2 regions of the Streptomyces sp. NPDC031064 genome follow, and region 2 is predicted to be linked to the other one. Evidence: riboswitches for the same ligand, from Rfam matches in the RefSeq annotation. Region 2 holds a riboswitch; the other holds the start of a gene.
The links. Region 2 has a riboswitch for S-adenosylmethionine ahead of ACZ46W_RS13225 (aminotransferase class V-fold PLP-dependent enzyme). Riboswitches for the same ligand answer to the same signal wherever they lie in the genome.
Positions count from the first base shown of each region.

Region 1: it holds a riboswitch for S-adenosylmethionine, as region 2 does, so the genes downstream of both, thrC (threonine synthase) here and ACZ46W_RS13225 (aminotransferase class V-fold PLP-dependent enzyme) in region 2, are expected to answer to the same signal.

Region 1 covers NZ_JBVIGF010000005.1:485,662-490,675, forward strand. Annotated here, with positions in the region: gene groL (chaperonin GroEL) at 1-479, opposite strand, end outside; gene ACZ46W_RS21065 (cold-shock protein) at 799-1,005, opposite strand; gene ACZ46W_RS21070 (ubiquitin-like small modifier protein 1) at 1,416-1,694, opposite strand; gene thrC (threonine synthase) at 1,719-3,035, opposite strand; SAM riboswitch class I at 3,020-3,164, opposite strand; gene ACZ46W_RS21080 (glucosyl-3-phosphoglycerate synthase) at 3,280-4,224, shown strand; gene ACZ46W_RS21085 (alpha,alpha-trehalose-phosphate synthase (UDP-forming)) at 4,270-5,014, shown strand, end outside.
Region 2 covers NZ_JBVIGF010000003.1:476,160-481,173, forward strand. Annotated here, with positions in the region: gene qcrB (cytochrome bc1 complex cytochrome b subunit) at 1-628, shown strand, start outside; gene trpD (anthranilate phosphoribosyltransferase) at 754-1,818, shown strand; SAM riboswitch class IV at 1,894-2,011, shown strand; gene ACZ46W_RS13225 (aminotransferase class V-fold PLP-dependent enzyme) at 2,186-3,550, shown strand; partial or broken gene ACZ46W_RS13230 (glycerate kinase family protein) at 3,511-4,733, opposite strand; gene ACZ46W_RS13235 (SLC13 family permease) at 4,688-5,014, opposite strand, start outside.

The DNA.
Region 1 (5,014 bases), on a different contig from region 2:
ATGAGCTCACCGATCTGGGTGTCGGCGGCGGAGATGGAGGCCGTGGAAGCGATCTGCTCCTTGGTCTCGACATCCTTCGCCTGCTCCAGCAGCGCGCCGGAGACGGCCTCGACGGCGGTCTCGATGCCGCGCTTCAGGGCCATCGGGTTGGCACCGGCGGCGACGTTGCGCAGACCCTCGCGGACGAGCGCCTGGGCGAGGACGGTCGCGGTGGTCGTACCGTCACCGGCGACGTCGTCCGTCTTCTTGGCGACTTCCTTGACCAGCTCGGCGCCGATCTTCTCGTACGGGTCCTCGAGCTCGATCTCCTTGGCGATGGAGACACCATCGTTGGTGATCGTGGGGGCGCCCCACTTCTTCTCGAGGACGACGTTGCGACCCTTGGGGCCCAGGGTCACCTTGACGGCGTCGGCGAGCTGGTTCATGCCGCGCTCGAGGCCGCGCCGTGCCTCCTCGTCGAACGCGATGATCTTGGCCATGTGAAGTGGTCCTCCCGGACTGGGGTGGATGCTCCGGACCGCGCTGGCGCCCGCGACGGACGGCCTGCATGCCCCTGTGGTTCCTTGCCCCACCGGCCTGCGGACCTCACCGACCCGGTCCTTCGTTGTCACTCTCACCTTCAGAGTGCTAACGCCAATGATTAGCACTCGACCCCTACGAGTGCAAGCGCCTCTCGCATACGAGACAGGGGCCCGCCACGGGTCCGGACACGCGCGAGGGGCCCGCGTCCCCTGGAACGCGGGCCCCTCGGCACTTGCGATGTCGACAGTCGATGGTCGGTCGATCGCGACGCGGCTCTCAGCCGGCGGCGAGCTTGACCATGTCCGCCTGCGGACCCTTCTGGCCCTGCGAGATCTCGAACTCGACTCGCTGACCTTCTTCAAGGGTGCGGTAGCCGTCCATCTGGATCGCGCTGTAGTGGACGAAAACATCCGCACCACCGTCGACCGCGATGAAGCCGTACCCCTTCTCCGCGTTGAACCACTTGACGGTGCCCTGAGCCATGCCTAACTCCCCTATTACTGGCCCTTGCACAGGACCGCACTTCGCGGACCCGGGTCAGACCTCACCCGCTGACAGGTGCGGGCGTGCGCCGGAACGCGTCGACCGCCGCTGAATGTATCTGCCCAACTGCCGTCTGCAACAGGTCAATCGGACGAGAATTCCGAGCACGGGTGAACGGAAAAGATGGCCGAATTGGCCAGAATCCCGGGCAAGTCGGGCCCGGCAAAGTGCGCAAATGGCGCAACTCTCAAGCTCACATTGACTGCATCTTGTCGCCGCCTCACCGCATTCTCATATGCGGGCGGCACTGGCAGCGGCGGGGACTTCCCCAACTCTACCGCGCTCAACCATGCAGAATTGCCCCCTCCGCTTAGCTCGCGGAGGGGGCAATGGAGGTAACGCTGCGTACGTCAGCAGCCGCCTGCGACGGCCGGGATGATGGACACGCCGGCGCCATCCGGGGTGGCGGTCTCCAGGCCGTCCTCGAAGCGCACGTCGTCGTCGTTGACGTACACGTTCACGAACCGGCGGAGCTTGCCCTGGTCGTCCAGGACGCGGGCGGCGATGCCCGGGTGGTTCTTCTCCAGCGACTCGATGACCTCGGAGAGGGTCGCGCCCTCCGCCGTGACCTCGGCCTGGCCGCCCGTGTACGTACGGAGGATGGTGGGGATGCGGACGTTGACGCTCATGTTCGTAGTGCCTTTCGGGTCAGGTCAGGCCAGGCCGGCGTCGCGGAACGCGTCCAGGCTCGGGCGGATCGTGGCGGTCGGGCCCGTCGTCGGGGCCACCGCGTCGAGGGTCTTCAGGCCGTCGCCCGTGTTGAGCACGACCGTGGTCAGCGACGGGTCCAGCACGCCCGCCTCGATCAGCTTCTTCGTCACGCCCACGGTCACCCCGCCCGCCGTCTCGGCGAAGATGCCCTCGGTCCGGGCCAGCAGCTTGATCGCGTCGACGACCTGCTCGTCGTTGACGTCCTCCACCGCGCCGCCCGTCCGGCGCGCGATGTCCAGCACGTACGGACCGTCGGCCGGGTTGCCGATGGCGAGCGACTTGGCGATGGTGTTCGGCTTCTGGGGCCGTACGACGTCGTGACCGGCCTTGAAGGCCGCCGACACCGGGGAGCAGCCCTCCGCCTGGGCGCCGAAGATCTTGTACGGCTTGTCCTCGACCAGGCCGAGCTTGATCAGCTCCTGGAGGCCCTTGTCGATCTTCGTGAGCTGCGAGCCGGACGCGATCGGGATGACGAGCTGGTCGGGCAGCCGCCACCCGAGCTGCTCGCAGATCTCGTACGCCAGCGTCTTCGAGCCCTCGGCGTAGTACGGCCGCAGGTTGACGTTGACGAAGCCCCAGCCCTCGCCCAGCGGGTCGCCGATCAGCTCGGAGCAGAAGCGGTTCACGTCGTCGTAGGTGCCCTCGATGCCGACCAGGTCACCGCCGTAGACCGCCGCCATGACGACCTTGCCCTGCTCCAGGTCGTGCGGGATGAACACGCACGACCGGAAACCGGCCCGCGCGGCGGCGGCGCCGACGGCACCCGCCAGGTTGCCCGTGGAGGAGCAGGACAGGGTGGTGAAGCCGAAGGCGCGGGCGGCCTCCAGGGCCTGGGCGACGACCCGGTCCTTGAAGGAGTGCGTCGGGTTGCCGGAGTCGTCCTTGATGAACAGCCGGCCCGGCTCGACGCCCAGCTCACGGCCCAGGTTGTCGGCCTGGACGAGCTTGGTCCAGCCCGGGTTCAGGTTCGGCTTCTCCGTCACGTCCGCCGGGACGGGGAGCAGCGGCGCGTACCGCCAGATGTTCGCGGGCCCGGCCTCGATGCGCTTGCGCAGCCCCTCGGGGTCGCCGACCGGCAGGTCGTACGCGATCTCCAGGGGCCCGAAACACAGCTCACAGGCGAAAATGGGACCGAGCTCGAAGCGCTCGCCGCATTCGCGACAGGAGAGGGCGGAAGCAGGCCCGAGGTCGACGTTCTTGGCGGTGGCGACAGTCTGTACAGCCATGGAGGCGAGGCCCTTTCTCCTCATCTTCCTCATGGCGCACTTCGCCATGAGACGGATTTGGCACCTTCCCTAGCCGGGGCCTCGCGCAAGATCTTGCGAGTGCCGACTGGAGGGTTGCCGGGGCTTCAACGGGCCGTATCCCTCTGCCCCTCTGGATGAGCGGTATTCGATTGTCTGCACGGGGACCCGACATGCGACGGTCATCCGCGTTGTTCAAGACTGTAACCGAACCCCCGGACGCTTGAGATGGTCGTCCGAAACGCGAGATGGAGATCACGTGCTGGAAGAGGTGGAGCGCTGGCTGGAGCGGCGGTCCTGGTCCGTGGCCGACCGACCGCTCGACCGGCTGCTCGCGGCCAAGCACCGTACGACCGTCAGTGTCGTCCTGCCGGCGCTGAACGAGGAGGCGACGGTCGGCGACATCGTCACGATCATCCGCCGCGACCTGATGTCCCCCTCCGCCCCCCTCGTCGACGAACTCGTGGTGATCGACTCGGGCTCCACGGACCGCACCGCCGAGGTCGCCGCCGCCGCGGGCGCGCGCGTGGTGCACCGGGACGCGATACTCCCCCGCATACCCGCCCTCCCCGGCAAGGGCGAGGTGCTGTGGCGCTCCCTCCTCGCCACCAGCGGCGACATCGTCTGCTTCGTCGACGCCGACCTGCGTGACTTCTCGGCCGATTTCGTCACCGGCATCGTCGGCCCGCTCCTCACCGACCCGTCCGTCCACTTCGTCAAGGCCATGTACGACCGGCCCCTCGCGGGCGTCGCCGGCCACGGCGGGCGGGTGACCGAGCTGGTCGCCCGGCCGCTGCTGAACCTGCACTGGCCCCAGCTCGCCGGGTTCGTCCAGCCGCTCGGCGGCGAGTACGCGGCCCGCCGCTCGCTCCTGGAACGGCTCCCCTTCCCCGTCGGGTACGGGGTCGAGCTGGGCCTCCTCGTCGACGCCCTGCACACCGTGGGCCTCGACGCCCTCGCCCAGGTGGACGTGGGCGTGCGCAAGCACCGGCACCAGGACGAGCGGGCGCTGGGCCGGATGGCGGCGGCGATCTACCGCACGGCCCAGCTCCGGCTGTCGCGCGGGCACCTGGTGCGGCCCCGGCTCACCCAGTTCGACCGGGGCGACGACGGCTTCGTGCCGCGCACGCACGAGGTCGACACCGAGGAGCGGCCGCCGATGATCGAGGTGGCCGAGTACGCACGGCGCCGCCGGGTGGCGTGAGTGCCGTACGTTTGAGCGTTTCCGCTACGGGCTAGGTTCGTCTCCATGGCAGCCCAGATTCTCGTCGCCTCCAACCGCGGTCCGGTCAGCTACGTCCCCCGCGAGGACGGCACGTTCGACACCCGGCGCGGCGGGGGCGGGCTGGTGTCGGGACTGTCCGCGATCGGGCCGGACGCGGGCGCGCTGTGGGTGTGCGCGGCCCTGAGCGACGGCGACCGGCAGGCGGTGCGGCGGGGCGTCGCGGCCGAGCCGGGCGTGAAGATGCTCGACATCGACGCACGCGTGCACGCGGACGCGTACAACGGCATCGCGAACTCGGTGCTGTGGTTCGTGCACCACATGCTGTACCAGACGCCCCTGGAACCCATCTTCGACGCCGAGTTCCGCCGGCAGTGGGTCGCCTACCGCCTCTACAACCGGGCGTTCGCCGAGGCCCTCGCGCAGGAGGCGGCCGACGGTGCCGCCGTCCTCGTCCAGGACTACCACCTGGCCCTCGTCCCCGGCATGCTCCGCGAGCTCCGCCCCGACCTGCGGATCGGCCACTTCTCGCACACCCCGTGGGCGCCGCCGGAGTACTTCTCGATGCTCCCCGACGACATCGCCGAGGAACTCCTGCTCGGCATGCTCGGCGCGGACCGCCTCGGCTTCCTGACCTGGCGCTGGCTCCAGGCCTTCCAGGCGTGCTGCGGCCGGTCCCTGAAGGACATGGACGTACAGACCTTCTGGCCCAAGGACATGCCGCCCAGCGTCGAGCACTGGGCCCACGGCCGCCCCCGCCGCACCGAACTGG
Region 2 (5,014 bases):
GGGCGTGTTCATCCCGCTGGTCCTCTTCGGCGTGATGCTCGTGGCGATCGCGGTCTACCCGTTCATCGAGTCGTGGATCACCGGCGACAAGCGCGAACACCACCTGCTGGACCGGCCGCGCAACGCGCCGACCCGGACCGCGCTCGGTGTCGCCTGGGTCACCGGCTACATGATCATGCTGATCGGTGGTGGCAACGACATCTTCGCCACCCACTTCCACATGTCGATCAACTCGATCACCTGGTTCGTCCGGATCTTCTTCTTCCTCGGCCCGGTCATCGCGTTCATCATCACCAAGCGGATCTGCCTGGGTCTCCAGCGGCGCGACCGCGACAAGGTGCTGCACGGGCGTGAGTCCGGCATCATCAAGCGCCTGCCGCACGGAGAGTTCGTCGAGATCCACGAGCCGCTCAGCCAGGCCCAGCTCCACTCGCTCACCGCGCACGAGCAGTACACGCCCGCCGAGATCGGCCCGACGGTCGACGAGAACGGCGTGGAGCGCAAGCCGTCGCGCACGCAGCGGCTCCGCGCCAAGCTCAGCAAGGGCTACTTCGGCGAGGGGAACCAGATCCCCAAGGCCACCGTCGAGGAGTACAAGGAGATCAGCAGCGGCCACGGCCACCACTGATCACCTGACCTGAGAGTCGCCACACCGCATCGAGCCCCGTCCAGCCGCTGGACGGGGCTCTTTGCCGTGCCCGGCGGCTCGATAGGCTGTGCTCATCTCTGTACGCACGGACACCAGGAGCGACCATGAGCGCTGTGAACCCCGCTGGAGGTACGAGCACGGCGGGTCGTTCCTGGCCCGAGGTGCTGAACGGCCTGCTGGAAGGGCGCGACCAGAGCGCCGACGACACGGCGTGGGCGATGGACCGCATCATGCGCGGCGAGGCCACCGACGCCCAGATCGCCGGCTTCGCGGTCGCGCTGCGCGCCAAGGGCGAGACGGTCGAGGAGATCACGGGCCTCGTACGCACCATGTACGAGCACGCCAACGTCATCGACGTGCCCGGCCCGTCCGTCGACCTCGTCGGCACGGGCGGCGACGGCGCCAAGACCGTCAACATCTCCACCATGTCGGCGATCGTCGTCGCCGGAACCGGCGCCAAGGTCGTCAAGCACGGCAACCGTGCCGCGTCCTCCGCCTCCGGCTCCTCCGACGTGCTGGAGAAGCTCGGCGTCAACCTGGACCTGTCGCCCCGGCGGGTGGCGGAGGTCGCCGAGGAGGCCGGCATCACCTTCTGCTTCGCGGTGAAGTTCCACCCGGCGCTGCGTCACGTGGCGGCGGCCCGCAAGGAGCTGGGCATCCGCACCACGTTCAACTTCCTCGGGCCGCTCACCAACCCGGCGCGGGTGAAGGCCCAGGCGACCGGCGTCGCCGACGCCCGGATGGCCCCCATCATGGCCGGCGTCCTCGCCGAGCGCGGCTCCTCCGCGCTGGTGTTCCGGGGCGACGACGGGCTGGACGAGCTGACCACCACGGCCACCTCGAAGGTGTGGGTCGTCCGGGACGGCGCGGTGCGCGAGGAGACGTTCGACCCCAGGGACGTGGGCATCGACCTGGTGCCGGTGGAGGCGCTGCGCGGCGCGGACGCCTCGTACAACGCGGACGTGGCGCGCCGGCTGCTGGCCGGCGAGACCGGGCCCGTACGGGACGCGGTGCTGCTGAACGCGGCGGCGGCCCTGGTCGCCCTGGAGCCGTCGGACGCGCCGCTGGCCGAGCAGATCCGGGCGGGCATCGCCAAGGCGGCCGAGTCGATCGACTCCGGCGCGGCGCGGGCGGCGCTGGAACGGTGGGTGGCGGCGAGCCACCGCTGAGTGTGACGCGGGGCGCAGTCCGGATGCCGGACTGCGCCTTGCGCATGTCGAGACGTATGGCAAGATGCCTTTCAAGGTCATGAGTGACAGCGACTACGGCCCCGGCCCGCTGTCCGGCAACCCTCCGTCCGTGGCGGGGTGCCCCGGGTGAAGACCAGGCCGCAGGCAGCGAGGTCTGCGGCAAGCGCGGACCCCTGCACACCCTGGGGTCCTGGTCCTCAAGGGAGCAGTCTCGTGAGCAAGCGAATGCGATAGGGCGTATCGCCCCTCTTCGGTACCCCCTTTTCACCTTTCCCGCTGCGCCGCGTCGTGCTGCCTTTCCGACGCGTTGACGCACGGATTCGCCTGCCTCGTACGGGAGTTCACCATGTCTGTCACCACCGTCGCCGCCGACCAGTCCGTCTGTTCCCCGCTGCCCGTGCTGGGCCGGGATGTCACCGTGCCGCTCGTCACCGGTGGTGAGGTCACGTACGCCGCCCTCGACTACGCCGCCAGCGCGCCCGCCCTCCAGCGGGTGTGGGACGACGTGGCCGCCTACGCGCCCTACTACGGCAGCGTGCACCGGGGCGCCGGGTACCTGTCGCAGTTGTCGACCGACCTGTTCGAGAACAGCCGCGTCGCCGTCGCGGAGTTCCTGGACTGCCGCGAGGGCGACCAGGTCGTCTTCACCCGCTCGACGACCGACTCGCTCAACCTGCTGGCCGCCGCGCTGCCCGCCGACTGCCAGGTCTTCGTGTTCGAGACCGAGCACCACGCCTCGCTGCTGCCCTGGAGGGACGCGCGGGTCACCTACCTCAACGCGCCCCGCACCCCGGGCCAGGCCGTCGAGACGCTGGAGCGGGCGCTCGCCGACCGCGACCCCTACGGGCCCGCCCTGGTCTGCGTCACCGGCGCGTCCAACGTGACCGGCGAGCTGTGGCCCGTGCGCGAACTGGCCGCCGCCGCCCACGCCCACGGCGCCCGCATCGTCCTGGACGCCGCGCAGCTCGCGCCCCACCACCCGGTCTCGGTGCGCGACCTGGACGTGGACTGGGTCGCGTTCTCCGGGCACAAGCTGTACGCCCCGTTCGGCTCCGGCGTCCTCGCCGGGCGCGCCGACTGGCTGCGGGAGGCCGAGCCGTACCTGGCCGGCGGCGGCGCGTCCCGGAAGGTCGCCCGGCGCGCCGATGGTGGGGTGGACGTCGAATGGCACACCACCGCCGCCCGCCACGAGGCCGGGTCGCCCAACGTCATCGGCGTGTACGCCATCGCCTCCGCCTGCAAGGCGCTCACCGAGGCCGGGTTCGACAACCTCGTCGCCCGCGAGCAGTACCTGATCGGCAAGGTCCGCGAGGGGCTCGCCGAGGTGCCCGAGGTGAAGGTGCTGTCGCTGTTCGGCGACGAGGCCCCGCGGGTCGGCGTCATCTCGTTCGTCGTCGAGGGCTGGAACAGCTCCCACTTCGCGGCGGCGCTCTCCGCCGAGTACGGGATCGGCGTCCGCGACGGGCTGTTCTGCGCCCATCCGCTGGTGCGCACCCTGCTCGGCAGCGACCCCCAGGAGGTCGGCGAGTGCGGCGCGCCCGAGGCGGCGCCGGGCGAGAAGTCGCTCAACGCCATCCGCGTCAGCTTCGGGGCGGGGACGCCGGACGAGCACGTCGACCGGTTCGTTCGGGCCGTGAAGGAGCTCGTACGGGACGGGGCGAAGTGGAACTACCGTACGGAGGACGGGCGCTGTGTGCCCGACCGCGGCTGACCATCCGGGTGCCCACGAGGACCGTGCGCAGCGCCCGCTCGGCGGCGTCCGCGAGCAGTTCGGCCGCGCGGTCCAGGGCGTTGGGCAGCGGTAGGGGGCCGGGCGCGATCGACTCGTAGGCGTCCAGCCCCGCCTCCCGGGCGCCCTCGCCCAGCGTGCCGGCGAGCGCGAGCACCGGGACGCCCGCCTCCCGCGCCCGGCGCGCCACCTCGCCGGGTACCTTGCCGCGCACGGTCTGGGCGTCCAGGGTGCCCTCGCCGGTGATCACCAGGTCGGCGTGGCCCAGCCGGGCGCCCAGGTCCAGCCCGTCGAGGAGCACCTCGAAGCGCGGGAGCAGGTGGGCGCCCACCGCCGCGAGCCCGGCGCCCAGCCCGCCCGACGCGCCCGTGCCGGGCGCGCGGCGCAGGTCCACCTCCGGGGCGAAGGCCGCCGTCAGCAGGGCCGACCAGTGCTCCAGCGCCGCCGACAGCTCCTCGCACTGCGCCGGGGTCGCGCCCTTCTGGGGGCCGAAGACCCGGGCCACGCCCCGCTCGCCGCACAGCACGTTGTACGGGTTGCACGCCACCAGCAGCTCGGCGCCCGCCAGCCTCGGATCGAGCCCGCCCGCGTCGATGCCCGCGAGCCGGGACAACGACGCCCCGCCGTACGGCAGTTCGTCACCGCCCGCGTCCAGCAGCCGCACGCCCAGCGCCTGGAGCGCGCCCGCGCCCCCGTCCGACGTGCCCGAGTCGCCGCAGCCGACCAGGATCCGCCGGGCGCCCGCGTCCAGGGCGGCCCGGATCAGCTCGCCGACCCCGTACGTCGTGGTGGCGCCCGGGTCGCGGCGGCCCGGCGGCACCAGGGCCAGCCCCGCGACGGCGGCCATCTCCACCACCGCCGAGCCGTCCCCGAGGAGCGCGAAGTGGCTGTCGACCGGGTCGCCCAGCGGGCCGGTGGCGGGGTACGGGACGAGCCGCCCGCCGGTCGCGGCGGCCAGCGCCTCCGCCGTGCCCTCCCCGCCGTCGACCAGCGGGATCAGGTCCAGCTCGGCGTCCGGCAGGACCCGTGCCACCCCCTCGGCGATGGCCTCGGCGGCCTGCCGGGCCGACAGGGACTCCTTGAAGCCGCTGGGCGCCACGGCGATGCGGTACGGAACGTTCACGGCTGGGTCTCCAGGAGGACGGGCACGCCGAGCAGCGGCCAGACGGTCAGGGCGAACAGCAGGACCAGGCCCGCCGTGAGCGGGGCGAGCACCGCCGACAGCCGCAGCAGGTCACGCGGGGTGTAGGTGGGCACGCCGTCGGGGAGGTCGGAGAACAGCGCCACCGGCTTCGCGGAGGCGGGCAGCGTGTGGCAGAACCCGGCCGCCGCCGTCGAGGCGAGCGCGGCGGCCACCGGGTTGACCCCCGCCGCGGTCGCCGCCACGACCACCAGCGGGACGAGCACGGAGGAGCGGGCCGAGCGGGACTGGAGCACCAGGTGCGC